Regions from separate parts of the Luteimonas sp. Soil_C_16 genome, predicted to be linked through region 1. Evidence: riboswitches for the same ligand, from Rfam matches in the RefSeq annotation. Region 1 holds a riboswitch; the other holds the start of a gene.
What was found. Region 1 has a riboswitch for cobalamin ahead of AC3A5T_RS01635 (ribonucleoside-diphosphate reductase subunit alpha). Riboswitches for the same ligand answer to the same signal wherever they lie in the genome.

Region 1 (7,107 bases):
TGGTGGCGTGGAGCGTCTGCATGGGGGATGTCCTCGAACGGTGTGGCGGCAAGGGCCAGAATGGTGTCGGTCCAGCGTCGGATCCTGGTGGCGTCGTGTTCGCCGTGGGGCATCTGTTCGATCTCCAGCCGCGGATACCGCGTACCGAAGAACGCGGCCATGCGCCGGGCCGCACCGCAGTAGTGCTCTTCGCCCCACTGCGTCTCGCCGGTGCCGAACACCGCGACATGTGCCGGCTTGCCGACCGCGGCGACGAGGTCTTCGATGAAACGCTTCATCTCCGGCGGCGTGCGCCCGGCGTTGATGCTCCAGCTGCCGAGCACGTAGAGATCATGCGCGGCGCCGTCGGGGCAGGCCTTGGCGAGCGTCTGGATGTCGGCATCGATCCAGGTGACCGCATGGCCCAGTGCCTCGCATCGCGCGTGGATCGCACGCGCGACATCGCGGGTGTTGCCGCTGAGCGATGTGTGGGCGAGGAGGATGCGCATGGGTTCTCTACGACACAAGCGGCTTCAAGAGCTTCAGCAGACCAAACGCCATGAGAGCAAGGCCCGCAAGACTTGTAATCCAATGCTCTTTAGCTAGTTCAACGACGACTGCGGGATGAAAAAGAAAACGGTCTTGTAGCGGAGCTTGAGTCTTCAGCGAACGGCTTTGAGCTAGGTTCGCGATGCTGTACATAACGTCGACCTTCCGAAGTGTCGATTGATGAAGCTTTACGTACTCTTGCTTCTCCCAAGCGTCTGCTTCGTCTTGGCCAACTAAGAAGTCACGGTCTGTGATCTGGTTGAGCTGCATGATTGACTGCAGCCGCGGATGTCCCGAGTAACGCTCTCCATAAATAGAGATCAGAATCTGTGAGACATCTGCTTTCTTTCCATCTTCGATCTCGTGCGGAACACCGCCGAGCACTCTGTAGCGATGCTCAAGAGCCTGAAATCCGAAGTTGATGTTGCGCATATTCCAGTGCAGCCAAGTGCAGTGCTTTCTTACTCCAACGAAAAGGAAGAACTCATCCAACATCGCTCGCTCAAGATAATCGTAATGAGATGCGATGTCGGATAGGTCGATCTTCTGCAGTTCTGCAATCTTGTGGATCGAGAAAGACCGCGTTTGCCCGCACTCAAGTTGACGAACCGCAATGCTAGTGATGCGTGCAGTTCGCCCATCGGTGCGGTTGTAGAAGCTCTCGCACGAGTAGTGAATAACTAAGCAGTGTTCAGCCTGCTTAAAGAGCTTGCCGAGGAACTCGGAAGCCTTCCTTCTTTGCCTGAAGAGATCGGTGTGCTTTCCCATCGGGCACCTGGCGAAGTCTGGGCTTGTGAGGTCTCTAAGAGTTCGTTAAAGATCATCAAACCCGTTATCCGAATTCGTCTTCTTGTACGACGCGTTCCGCATCTCGAAGAAGTCGGTCTTGGTCTCGGTGAAGTTGTCGGCGTAGGCCTTGATCCACGGCATCACGTTGTCGGTGGTGTCGGAATACAGCTTCTCGATGCCGAGCATGCCGGCCATCTTGTTGGCGCGGTACTTCACGTAGCGGACCATCTCGTCGACGTCGATGCCGTCGATGCCGTCGAGCACCTCGGCGGTCCAGCGGGTCTCGAGTTCGATCGCGTGTTCGAACGCGTCGTGCACGTACTGGGTGAGCTGGTCGCCCTGCAGGGTCTGGTTCTCGCCGACGATGGCGCGGATCAGTTCGCTGATGAACTTGCTGTGCGCCAGTTCGTCACGGTTGATGAAGCTGATGATCTTGCCGGTGCCGGTCATCCGGTTCTGGCGGACCAGGTTGTAGAAGTACGCGAAGCCGGAATAGAAGTTGATGCCTTCGAGGATCGACGACTGCACCAGCGAGCGGATCAGCGTTTCGGCCGAGCGCTCGCGCATGAAATCGTTGTACGAATCCATGATCGGCTGGTTGCGCGCGATGATCGTGGGATGCGTGCGCGCGAGTTCGAACACGCGGTTCTGGTCGGCGAGGCCGGTGATCGAGGCCAGCACGTAGCTGTAGCTCTCGTTGTGGATCACTTCCTGCTGGCCGATGATCGCGGCGTTCGCATGCGCGGCCGGGTCAGTGATGTATTCGGCGACGTTGTAGATGTAGCGCGTCTGCGGCGAATCCAGCGTGGCCAGCAGGCCGATGATCGAATCGTAGGCGTTCTTCTCGCGCGCCGAGAGCTCGCCGTACTGCTTGGCGTCGCCCTTCATGTCGACCTCGTCCGGAATCCAGAAGTTGGTCGAGAGTTCCTTGTAGGCGCGGTAGAACGACGGATACGGAATGTCGTTCCAGTTGAGGATGCCGCTGGTCTGGCCGTTGATGATGCCGGTGGAGCGGTTGGGATGACGCGGCTCGAGGATCTTGATGCGGTCGAGCGGGGTAGCAGTGGCGGCCATGTGTGTCTGTCTCGGAATTCGGTCTTGAGCCCCTCTCCTGTGGGAGAGGGATTGGGGTGAGGGCGGGGCTTTTTGCGTGCTGCGTAAGAGCGCCCTCATCCGGCCCTTCGGGCCACCCCGTATCAAGTACGGGGGCAGGCCCTTCCCCCAGAGGGAGAAGGGTTCGATCAATGCGAGCGCGTCGCGATCAGCTCGAGCACCATTCGCATTCCGCGATATCGATGTCGTTCGAACGCACGTAGTACGTGGTCTTCATGCCGAGATTCCACGCGGTCATGTGCAGGTCGAGCAGGGTGCGGGCGGGAATGGTGCTGGGCACGTAGAAGTTGAAGCTGATCGCCTGGTCGACGTGGCGCTGACGACGCGCGTTCTGGCGCACCGAGGCGAACTGGTCGACCTTGTAGGCGCCCTTCTCGTAGTAGGGCCAGGTCTCGAGCGACAGGCCGGGGGCGGCGACCGGACGACGGTAGTCCTTCTTCTCTTCGTAATAGAACGCGGAGTAGATCGGGTCGATCGACGCGGTGGAGCCTGCGATCTGCGCGGTGGACATGTTCGGGGCGACCGCCATCAGCCAGCCGTTGCGCATGCCGTTGACGCCGACCTGCGCGGCCAGATCCATCCACTCGGGCGAGTTGTAGCTGCGGTCGCTGAAGTACGCGCCGGTGTGCCAGTCGCTGCCGGCGAACACCGGGTAGGCGCCCTTTTCCTTCGCGAGTTCCATGCTGGCCTGCACGGTCAGGAAGTTGATGCGCTCATACAGCGAATCGCTGAAGTCCTCGGCCTGCGCGTCGTTCCACTGGATGCCCTTCTGCGCCAGCAGGTGATGCCAGCCGAAGGTGCCCAGACCGATCGCGCGGTACTTCTGGTTGGTGATCGTGGCCTGCGGCACGGGCAGCATGTTGAGATCGATCACGTTGTCGAGCATGCGCACCTGGATCGGGATCAGGCGCTCGAGCACGTCGGTGATCAGATCGCTCTGGCCGGCCTGCGGCATGACCGCGCGGCCCAGGTTCACCGACGACAGGTTGCAGACGACGAAGTCGCCGGCCTGCTTGGTGGTGACGATCTGATTGCCGGAGATGATCTCCTGCATCATCTTCGTCGGGCTCATGTTCTGCAGGATCTCGGTGCAGAGATTCGACGAGTACACGCGGCCGACGTGCTTGTTCGGGTTCTTCCGGTTCACTTCGTCGCGGTAGAACATGAAGGGGTTGCCGGTCTCGAGCTGGCTCACCATCACGCGCTTGAAGATGTCGATCGCCTTGACGGTTTTGCGCGAGATGCGCTCGTCGGCGACGACTTCCTCGTACTTGCGGCGGAAGCTGCCGTTCGGATCACCCTTCTTCTCGTCGAAGAAGTCCTGCAGGTGCCAGCCCTTGATCTTGTGGACCTCGTGCGGGTCGAACAGGTACCAGTCGCCGCGACGCTCGACGGCTTCCATGAAGATGTCGGGGATGCAGATCGAGGTGAACACGTCGTGCGCGCGCAGGCGCTGGTCGCCGTTGTTGAGGCGCAGGTCGAGGAAGTTCTCGATGTCGCGGTGCCAGATGTCGAGGTAGACCGCGACCGCACCCTTGCGCTGGCCCAGCTGGTCCACCGACACGGCGGTGTTGTTGAGCTGCTTGATCCACGGCACCACGCCGCCGGAGGAATTCGGCACGCCGCGGATCGCCGAACCGCTGGAACGCACGTAACCCATGTACGCGCCCACGCCGCCGCCGCCCTTGGAGACGCGGGCGATGTCGGTGTTGGAGTCGTAGATGCCCTGCAGCGAATCGTCGACGGTGTCGATGAAGCACGACGACAGCTGGCCGCCGACCTTGCCGGCGTTCTGCAGCGTCGGCGTCGCCACGGTCATGTACAGGTTCGACAGCGCCCAGTAGGCCTCGCCGACGAGCTGCATGCGACGCTCGCGGCCGCCCTTGGTCTCGTTCTGCATCAGGTACAGGGCGATGGTCAGCCAGCGCTCCTGCGGCAGCTCGAACACGGCGCGCGAGGTGTCGGTGGCGAGGTAGCGCGTGGCCAGCAGGTACAGGCCGTTGTAGGCGAACAGCTTGTCGCGCTCGGGCTCGATCATGCGGCCGGCTTCCTGCAGCTCTTCCTTGGAATAGGCGCGCAGGATGTCGTTCGAGTAGATGTTGCGATCGGCCAGCGATTCCTGCAGGCCGACGTAGGAGCCGTACTTCTGCTCGGCGTCGTAGAAGCGGTTGCGGCTGGCGCGCTTGTACAGGCGGTGCAGGTACAGGCGGGCGGCGAAGAATTCCCACTCCGGCGCGGTGACGTCGACGCGGGCTTCGGCCTCGCGGATCAGATGGTCGACCAGGTCGTCGGCGTTGACCGCGTCCTTGCGCTCGACGAAGCCGAACACGCTGCGCTTGTAGTCGGCGATCTCGAGCTGCGGGAACTCGGCATGCGTGCGATCGATGCTGCGCTCCAGGCGCGCGCGGTCGTACGGAATGCGGCGGTTGCCGGCTTCCTTGGTGATCCAGTTGGAGACGCCGGCCTCGGCGTCGAAGACTTCTGCAATTGCGGTGTTCATGGCGGCACTCGGGGGTGGCGGCACCACGTCGTCGGGTTCGACGGCGGGCGGCGCAACGGAAATGGGGGATGTGGCAGCTGCGGTGGCGGTGTCCGGTGTGGCGTCTGCGGCGGCGTCCGGGGTCTCGGTCGCGACGGTCTCGTGGCTGGTCATGCGTCCTCTCTGTGTCCAGTGCATTCGCGCACACGACCGGCCCACCCACGTCGGGTCCGGCGGCCTTGGAGGATTCCGAGGGTGATCGGGCGGCGTCGCAGGGATCGCGATCGGGCGCACAGCGCCATCGCCCCCACTCCGCAAACCCGCCCCCCACGGGACGTCCGCAGCCGGCACCGCGCGTTGTGCTGTCCACGCGGCTGTCGGCAGGTCTTCGGACTCATGGGCACGAAGGCGGCGCCTTCTCCTCCCCCGCCGCTTCCCGGATCGCTCCAGTGCTGATGGCGGGTTCGTTCCCAATTACCGCTGCGGGGCAGTGCCGGAGTGGCGCGAGGCGTCACCGGCTTCCCGTTTTAATCCACAGCCCTTGGGGGGCGCGGAACCGACGGGACCCAAGATAGTGGGGTGGGTCGGCAGCGTCAACGCTAAATGTAGTGAAGATGCGGCAGGCCGCGTCGTGGCGGGAATCGTCGTTCGTCAAGCCCTTCGTGCAGGCCCTGCGATGCAGATCGGGGTGCGGAGGGCAAGCCCTTCGAGATGATTTTCTTGATCCTTCCCCCTTGGGGGAAGGTGCCCGAAGGGCGGATGAGGGCGCTCCTGAACGTCCCTGTGGGGCCCCGGCCCTCACCCGATGCGCTTCGCGCGCCGACCTCTCCCAAAGGGGGGGTTCTCACGGCCTGCCTGCCCAGGCGCCACCTCGTCAAAACCTCGAATCCCGCCACACAATCTGCACGATTTCCGGCGCACGCTGCGCCGAGCGCGGCCAGTCCGGCCGGCACATCCGGAGGTGCCCCATGTCCGTTATCCGCCGCAGCGCGCTGGCCGCTGCCACGTTGTCGCTGTCCGCCCTGTTCGCGCCGTCGCTGGTCGCCGCGCAGGACCCCGCGCCCGGCCTGGGCGATCTGCAGGGTCTCGCCGACCGCACCGCGTCGCGCACGCTGGGCGCGCGCGGCTACGTCCGGCAGTCGGGGTCCGGCGACTACGGCAGCTGGTGGAACGCGCGCGACCGGCGCTGCGTGATGGTGCGCAGCGACGGCGGGCGCATCGCCTCAGTGGTCACCACCCCGGCGCCCGATTGCGGCCAGCAGGCCGGCGCCGCGCCGCGCGAGGGCATGAGCGACGGCGCCAAGGCGGCCGTGGCCGCGGCGGCGATTCTCGGCATCGCCGCGCTCGCGCACAGGTCGCATCACCACGACGACGGCGACCACGACGACGATCCGCGCCGCGAGGCCGATTACGAACGCGGTTACCGCGACGGCCTGCACGGCTACCGCGCCGATTCCGACCGCGGCGCCTACAGCGACGGCTACGGCGCCGGCATGCGTGAGCGTTCGGCGCAGGTGCCGTGGCAGTCCGGCAGGTCGAGCGGTCTGCGTTCGGGCAGGCTGGATGATCTGGTGGGCGCGCGCGGGGCAGGCGCGGAGACCGAACTGCTGGCGCGCGGCTATGTCGATCGCAACGCGCGGCAGTCCAACGGACGGCCCACGGTGACCTGGTGGAACGCGGACACGCGCGACTGCGTGGATGTCGTCACCTACGACGGCCGTGTCGAATCGATCCGACCGGTGGACGCCGCCCGCTGCCGCTGACGCGGCGCTGCGATCAGGGGCCTGCGGGCGCGGGCGGTGGCGGCGGGTAGACCGTCGCTGCGCCATGCGCCAGGCCGATGCCGCGCGCGAGCAGGGCGTCGTAGAGGCGGCCGACGAGGGCGCTGCGGATCGCGCCGGCATCCTCGTACTCGTGGGTCCAGGCGCGCACGACGAATTCCATCGCCACGCTGCCCAGGCCGTCGAACAGCACCACCGGCGCGGGCGAGGACGCGACGCCCGGCGTGGCCGCGGCGACCTCCGCCAGCACCGCTTCCACATCGCCCGGCGCACTGCCGTAGGCGACGCCGATGCGCACCTCCAGCCGGCGGCTGCGGTCGCGCAGGGTCCAGTTGACCAACTGCTGCGAGATCAGCTGGCCGTTGGGTACGACGACGTTCGCGCCGTCGAAGGTCGCGACGCGCGTCGCGCGCATGC
Region 2 (7,107 bases), on a different contig from region 1:
GCTGGCCCGCGACCACAGCCACGATCGCGACGCGGCCGAAGCACGGAAGGCGGACCATCGCGACGACGACGATCTGACGCCGGCGCCGCAGGGGCATTGAGTCCCGGCGACAGGTGACACGGAAACGGGCGCGGCTTCGGTCGCGCCTGTTTCTTTCGGGGTTATCCCGTTCGATCAGATGGCGAGGATGGGTTTCGCTGGCGCTCTATCCATCCTGCAAAGGCGCCGACACTCCCACCGAAGGACGGGTGGAGCGCAAGCGAGACCCATCGCGCAACGCGCTAGAGAATCGCGATCCACGCTGCATCGAGCGACAACGTCGCAGGCAGGTCGCTTCCGTCCGCGACGAACGGCAACACCCCCAGACACGGCGCCGGCAACGCGTCCGCCAGCAGGCCGACGTAGTCGTCCGCGCGTGCGAAGTCCGGATCGATGCGGTTACCGATCCATCCGACCAGCCGACAGCCGTCCGCCTCGATCGCACGCGCAGTCAGTCGCGCGTGACTCAGGCAGCCGAGCTTCAGGCCGACGACCAGCACGACGGCGCCGCCGAGCTGCCGCGCGAGATCCCGGTGCTCGAGCTCTTCCGCCAGCGGCGCATCCCAGCCGCCGGCACCCTCGACCAGCACCACATCCGCAGTCGATGCGAGCCGCGCATGCGCGGCGTACAGGCCTGCGATGTCGACCGTCACACCCGCCGCGATCGCGGCCAATGTCGGCGCCGTCGGCTCCGGCAGCGCCACCGGATTGACGTCGGCGTAGTCCGGTCGCGGCGCACTGGCCGCCTGCAGGGCGAGCGCATCTTCATTGCGCCAGCGCCCGTCGATCCAGTCGCAGCCACTGGCGATGGGCTTCATGCCGACCGCGCGGAGACCGTGCGCACGCAGTGCATGCAGCAGGGCCACGCTCGAATGGGTCTTGCCGATGCCGGTATCGGTGCCGGTCACCAGAAAGCTGCGCGCGCTCATGCGGATTCCGTCGCGATGCGGGGCTGCGCACCGCAGCGCGGGACCGGCGCGGTTCGCAATGGGCGGCCGTCCGCATCGCGCGACCACGCGTCCCGTCCCCCGAGCCCCTGCGGGGCCGCTGCTACACTCCGCGGCATGTTCACTTCATCTCCCCTGACCGGCTCCAAGGCCGAACAGTATGCCGCGCTGGCGGCACAGGCACGGGCGCTGCTGCACGGCGAACGCGATGCAATCGCCAATGCGGCGAACCTCTCGGCGCTGGTCTATCACGCGCTGCCGGATCTCAACTGGGTCGGCTTCTATCTCTTCGACGGCACCGAACTCGTGGTCGGCCCGTTCCAGGGTCTACCGGCCTGCGTGCGCATTCCTCTAGAAAAAGGCGTGTGCGGCGCGGCTGCGCGCACGCGCACGACGCAGCGCATCGACGACGTGCATGCCTTCCCCGGCCACATCGCCTGCGACAGCGCCTCGCGCTCGGAACTGGTGGTCCCGCTGTACGTCGGCGAGCGCCTGATCGGCGTCTTCGACATCGACAGTCCGGTCCCGGCGCGTTTCGACGTTGAAGACCAGATCGGCATCGAGTCCCTGGCCGCCGTCTATCTCGAATCGCTGCAATGACCGCACCGACGCCGCTCAAGCTGCGCAACATCGGACCCAAGTCCGCGGCCTGGCTGCGTCAGGTCGGCCTGCGCACGCGCGAGGATCTGGAAGCGGCGGGCGCGGTGGACGCGTTCGTCAAGGTGCGCCGCGCCGGTTTCAAGCCCAGCCTCAACCTGCTGTATTCGCTGGAAGGCGCGTTGCTCGACTGCCACTGGCAGGACGTGCCCGAGGCGCGCCGCCTGCAACTGGTCGAAGCCGCCGAGGCCGCGACCGCCCTGCTTCCCGATCCGCGCGCGCGCCAGGCGGCCGGCCCGGTGACGACGACGGTGACCGAAACGGTCGAATCGGAATCGCCCTTCGACAGCCTGTTCGACCGCCGCGACGACTGACCGCATTCCCGGCGCCGCCTGTCCGCGCCTGCAGCCCCGCGCTCACGTACAATCCGCGCCAGCTTCATGGTGACCCGCCGGCGTTCCGCCGTCCGGGTTGAAACGGGAAGCCGGTGACGCGCCCAGGCGCCAGTCCGGCACTGCCCCCGCAACGGTAAGCGTGTTCAAGGCATCGCATCCGCCACTGTGCCCGTGCACGGGAAGGCGCGACGCCCGGGAGTCCTCCCACGCGCGAGTCCGGAGACCGGCCACGAAGTCTTCCTCGATTGCGATGCGGCGGGCATTGCGGCGGCGTTCCGGACGGCGTGCGCGCGTCCGGCCGGCAGCCGTGTCCGTCCTCGCGATCTCCCGATACCCCGCGTGCGTGGGCGCACGCGACAAGGAGACTGCAATGCCGTTCCGCACCCTGACCGTGGCGATCGTCGCCGCTCTCGCTTCGCCATTCGCCGTCGCCGCGACCGCCGCCGACGCGCGCGATCTCGACACCGTGCTCGTCACCGCCAACCGCAGCGCAAGCACGCTCGGCGACACCATCGTGCCGGCCCAGGTCATCGACCGTGCCGAGATCGAACGCACCCAGGCGCGCGACCTGCCCGAACTGCTGCGCGGCCGCGCCGGCATCCAGATCGGCAACTCCGGCGGCCCCGGCAAGCTGACCTCGGTCTTCATGCGCGGCAGCGAGTCCGACCACGTGCTGGTGCTGGTCGACGGCGTGCGCATCGGCTCGGCGACCGCCGGCCTCGCCGCATTCCAGGACATTCCGGTCGACCAGATCGAGCGCGTCGAGATCGTCCGCGGCCCGCGCTCCAGCCTCTACGGCTCGGAAGCCATCGGTGGCGTCATCCAGATCTTCACCCGCCGCAACACCGGTGCGATCAGCCCGCACGCACGCATCGGCGTGGGCAGCCACAACCTGCGCGAAGCCAGCGCCGGCATCGGTGGCCGCGCCGGCCGCGGCTGGTTCGGGGTCGACGCCGCGTTCCAGCGCACCGACGGCATCGACAGCTGCCGCGGCCGTGGTCCGCTGGACGGCGATTTCGGAGCGGGCTGCTTCGTTGACGAGCCCGACCGTGACGGCTACCGCAACCGTTCGCTCAACCTGCGCGGTGGCGTGGAACTCGCGGAAGGCCTGACGTTCGAAGCCAACGCCCTGCGCGCGGAAGCGTTCAACGAGTACGACGGCAGCGTGTTCGGCGGCAACGAGGCCGACAACGTGCAGCAGGTCGCCGGCGGCAAGCTGACCTATGCACCTTCCGACGTCGTCACACTGACCGCGCAGGCCGGCCGCAACTACGACGAGTCCACGACCTACTTCCGCGACATCGATGCGGGCACGCGCGTCGATGTCGGCCAGATCGACACCCGTCGCGACACCGCCTCGGTGCAGGCCGATTTCGGTCTGGCGCCAAGCCAGCGCTTCTCGCTCGGCTTCGACTGGATGTCCGACAACGTCGAGAGCGACACCGACTATGCGTTGACCTCGCGCAACAACTTCGCCGTGTTCTCCGATTACACGGCGCGTTTCGGCGCGCACCGCGTGCAGGCCGGCGTGCGTCACGACGACAACGAACAGTTCGGCGGCCACACCACGGGCAGCCTCGGCTGGGGCCTCGACCTCGACCACGGGCTGCGCCTCAACGCCAGCGCCGCGACCAGCTTCAAGGCGCCGACGTTCAACGATCTGTATTTCCCGTTCGGCAGCGGCAATCCGGATCTCGAGCCCGAGCGCGCGAAGACGGCCAATCTCGGTCTGTCCCAGTACGCCGATGCGTGGAACTGGTCGATCAACGTGTTCGAGAGCCGCGTCGACGATCTGATCTTCCTCGACCGCAACTTCATCCCGCAGAACATCCAGGAAGCCCGCATCCGCGGCGCCGAGCTGACGTTCGCGACCACGCTCGCCGGCTTCGACCTGTCGACCGAACTGAGCCACGTCGATCCGCGCGACAGCAGCGACAACGCCAACAACGGCAACCTGCTCGCCCGTCGTACGCGCAACAGCGGCCGTCTCGACATCGACCGCAGCTTCGGCGACTTCCGCATCGGCACCACGCTGCGCGCCAGCAGCAGCCGCTACGACGACGCCGCCAATACGGTGCGCGTCGCCGGCCACGGCACGCTGGACCTGCGCGCCGCGTGGGCGTTCAACCCCGACTGGACGCTGGAAGCCCGCGCGACCAACGTGCTCGACAAGACCTACGAGACCGTGAACTGGTACTACCAGCCGGGTCGCGAATACGGTCTGGCGCTGCGCTGGTCGCCGGTCACACGCTGATCCAGGCGCGGCGCAGGCCGCGTTTCGCGTCACTCCACACGGCCGTCGCATGACGGCCGTGTGCGTTTCGGGGGGGCAGGTTTTACGGCGAATTTATGCCGCAAGGCCGCCGGGCGCATGGAGACTTTATGCGCGCCGGGCGGACCATGCGCGGCATCGGCGGAACGGTTCCGCCCTGGATGCCACGATGTCCACCCGGTTCTGTCCGCGACGCCCGCACGCCGTCGCCTGTGCCTTGCTCACGCTGCTGACCGCATCCGCGGCGCAGGCCCATGATTTCAGCGGCACGGCCGCGCTGACCTCCGATTACGTCTGGCGTGGCACCAGTCAGAGCAACGAACGCCCTGCCGTGCAGGCCGGCGCGAAACTCGCGGGTGACAACGGCTTGTACGCACAGGTCTGGGCGTCGAGCGTCGAGTTCGCGCCGGAAGCGCAGGCCTCGAGCGAGTTCGATCTGGTCGCCGGCTGGAGCGGCGCGCTGTCCGACGCCTGGGCGCTCGACGTCAACCTCACGCACTACCGCTATACGGGCACGACGGTCGATCTCGACTGGACCGAAGCCAACGCGACGCTGACCCTGCACGACCGGTACTGGCTGCAGATCGGGCATTCGAACGACGCGCTCGCCAGCGATGCAGCGGGCACCTACGCGCAGCTCGGCACGCGCCTGCCGCTGGGCGACACGGTCCGGCTCGAAGCCGCCGCCGGTCATTACCGGCTCGACACCGCGAACGGCGACAACGACTACACGCACTGGCAGCTGGGTGCGGTCTGGGCATTCGCCGCGCCGTTCGAACTGCGGGTGACCGCGCACGACACCGACGCCGACGCGCAACGCGTGTTCGGCCCCTGGGCCGGCGCACGCGTGGAAGCGGCGCTGCAGGCCGCGTTCTGACCCGCCCTTTTTCGTCCGCTTGCCACCGGCCCTTCCCATGATCGAATTCCTCATTCCACTTGCGCTCGCGATCGCACTCGCATGGCCGCTCGGGCGCTACCTCGCCGCGGTGATGCGCGGCGGCGCGGCCCCCGGCGATCGCGTGTTCGCGTGGATCGAACGTCCGCTGTATCGCGTGCTCGGCGTCGACCCGGCGCGCGGCATGGGCTGGAAGGCCTATGCCCTCGCCTTCCTCGCAAGCAACGCGATCCTGCTCGCGCTCGCGACCGCGCTGTTCATGACCCAAGCCTGGCTGCCGCTCAATCCCAATGGCGCGCCCAACATGCGCTGGGATCTCGCGCTGCACACCGCGATGTCGTTCCTGACCAACACCAACCAGCAGCACTATTCCGGCCAGGCGCAGCTGTCGCATCTGGCGCAGATGACCGGCATCGTCGGTCTGCAGGTGGTGACGCCGATGATGGGGCTCGCGCTGGTCGCCGCGACCCTGCGTGGGCTGTTCGGCGGGCGCGCGAATCCGCAGGACATGGCACGACGCGAAGACGGTTCGCCGGTGACGCCTGCGAAGCCGGCCGACCGCATCGACATCGGCAACTACTGGGCCGACGTGATCCGTCCCACCGTGCGCGTGATGCTGCCGCTGTGCCTGTTGTGGTCGCTGCTGCTCACCGCGCAGGGCGTGCCGTCGACGCTCGACGGCGGCCCGGCGGCGACACCCGTCGACGCCAGCGCCGGCATGGCGTCGCAAAAGATCCCGCTCGGTCCCGTCGCGGCGATGGTCGCGGCCAAGCAGCTCGGCAGCAACGGCGGCGGCTGGTACGGCCCCAACAGCGCGGTGCCGCTGGAGAATCCGACGCCGGTGTCGAACCTGCTGGAAATGCTCGCGATCGTGCTGCTGCCGATGGCAGTGGTGTTCATGGTGAGCGCGTTCACCGGACGCCGTCGATTCACCGCGCTGGTGTTCGGCAGCATGTTGCTGATGTCGCTGTTGTCGGCCGGCGCTGCGACCTGGGCGGAAGCGCACGGCCCGGCGAGTGGCGCGTCCGCGCTGATGGAAGGCAAGGAAGTCCGTCTCGGCGTGGACGCATCCGCCGCGTGGGCAGCGCTGACCACGCAGGTCAACAACGGCTCGGTCAACATGATGCACGACTCCGCCGCGCCGCTGACCGGCCTCGTCGCGATGGCCAACATGCTGGTCAACGCGATCTGGGGCGGCATCGGCTGCGGCCTGCAGCAATTCCTGGTCTATCTGCTGCTCGCGGTGTTCGTCGCAGGGTTGATGACCGGGCGCACGCCGGAACTCTTCGGACGCAAGATCGAAGCGCCCGAAGTGAAACTGCTGGCGGTACTGGTGTTGCTGCAGCCGGTCGCCCTGCTCGGCATGACTGCGGCGACGCTGGCGATGCCGTCACTCGCCGGCACCTCGAATCCCGGCTTCCACGGTGTGTCCCAGGTGTTCTACGAGTACGCCTCGGCGTTCGCCAACAACGGGTCCGGCTTCGAGGGCCTCGGTGATGCCACCGCGTGGTGGAACCTGTCGACGACCGCGCTGCTCGCACTGGGCCGCTATCCGGCGCTGGTGTTTCCGCTCGCGATCGCCGCGCTGCTCGCCGCCAAGCGCGTCGCCCCCGAGAGCGTCGGCACGCTGCGCATCGAAACGCCGACCTTCGCGCTGACCCTCGTCGCGATCGTCGTGATCCTCACCCTTCTCCAATTCATGCCGGTGCTGGTGCTCGGACCCGTTGCCGAACACCTCGCACTGGCCACCTCCGGATCGATCCGATGAATCCCGCCACCGACACCGCCGCGCCGACGCGCGGCACCAACCCCGGCCTGTTCGACGCGACCATCCTGCGCGCTGCGCTGGTCCACGCGTTCCGCAAACTCTCGCCGCGTCATGCGCTGCGCAATCCGGTAATGGCCGTGGTCTGGCTCGGCACCGTGTTGACCGCGGTGCTGACCGCATCCGGTCACGCGTCG

Region 2: linked by a shared signal. The riboswitch ahead of btuB (TonB-dependent vitamin B12 receptor) and the one ahead of AC3A5T_RS01635 (ribonucleoside-diphosphate reductase subunit alpha) in region 1 are both predicted to bind cobalamin.

What each region holds. Positions count from the first base shown of each region.
Region 1 is NZ_JBDGIS010000001.1:368,193-375,299, reverse strand. It holds gene AC3A5T_RS01650 (flavodoxin) at 1-488, opposite strand, end outside; gene AC3A5T_RS01655 (thioredoxin family protein) at 1-22, opposite strand, end outside; gene AC3A5T_RS01645 (hypothetical protein) at 496-1,296, opposite strand; gene AC3A5T_RS01640 (ribonucleotide-diphosphate reductase subunit beta) at 1,342-2,391, opposite strand; gene AC3A5T_RS01635 (ribonucleoside-diphosphate reductase subunit alpha) at 2,579-5,083, opposite strand; cobalamin riboswitch at 5,272-5,485, opposite strand; gene AC3A5T_RS01630 (hypothetical protein) at 5,878-6,672, shown strand; gene AC3A5T_RS01625 (mechanosensitive ion channel family protein) at 6,686-7,107, opposite strand, start outside.
Region 2 is NZ_JBDGIS010000006.1:11,614-18,720, forward strand. It holds gene AC3A5T_RS12165 (efflux RND transporter permease subunit) at 1-100, shown strand, start outside; gene bioD (dethiobiotin synthase) at 282-968, opposite strand; gene AC3A5T_RS12175 (GAF domain-containing protein) at 1,104-1,586, shown strand; gene AC3A5T_RS12180 (TfoX/Sxy family protein) at 1,583-1,957, shown strand; cobalamin riboswitch at 2,008-2,224, shown strand; gene btuB (TonB-dependent vitamin B12 receptor) at 2,349-4,232, shown strand; gene AC3A5T_RS12190 (TorF family putative porin) at 4,420-5,127, shown strand; gene kdpA (potassium-transporting ATPase subunit KdpA) at 5,165-6,913, shown strand; gene kdpB (potassium-transporting ATPase subunit KdpB) at 6,910-7,107, shown strand, end outside.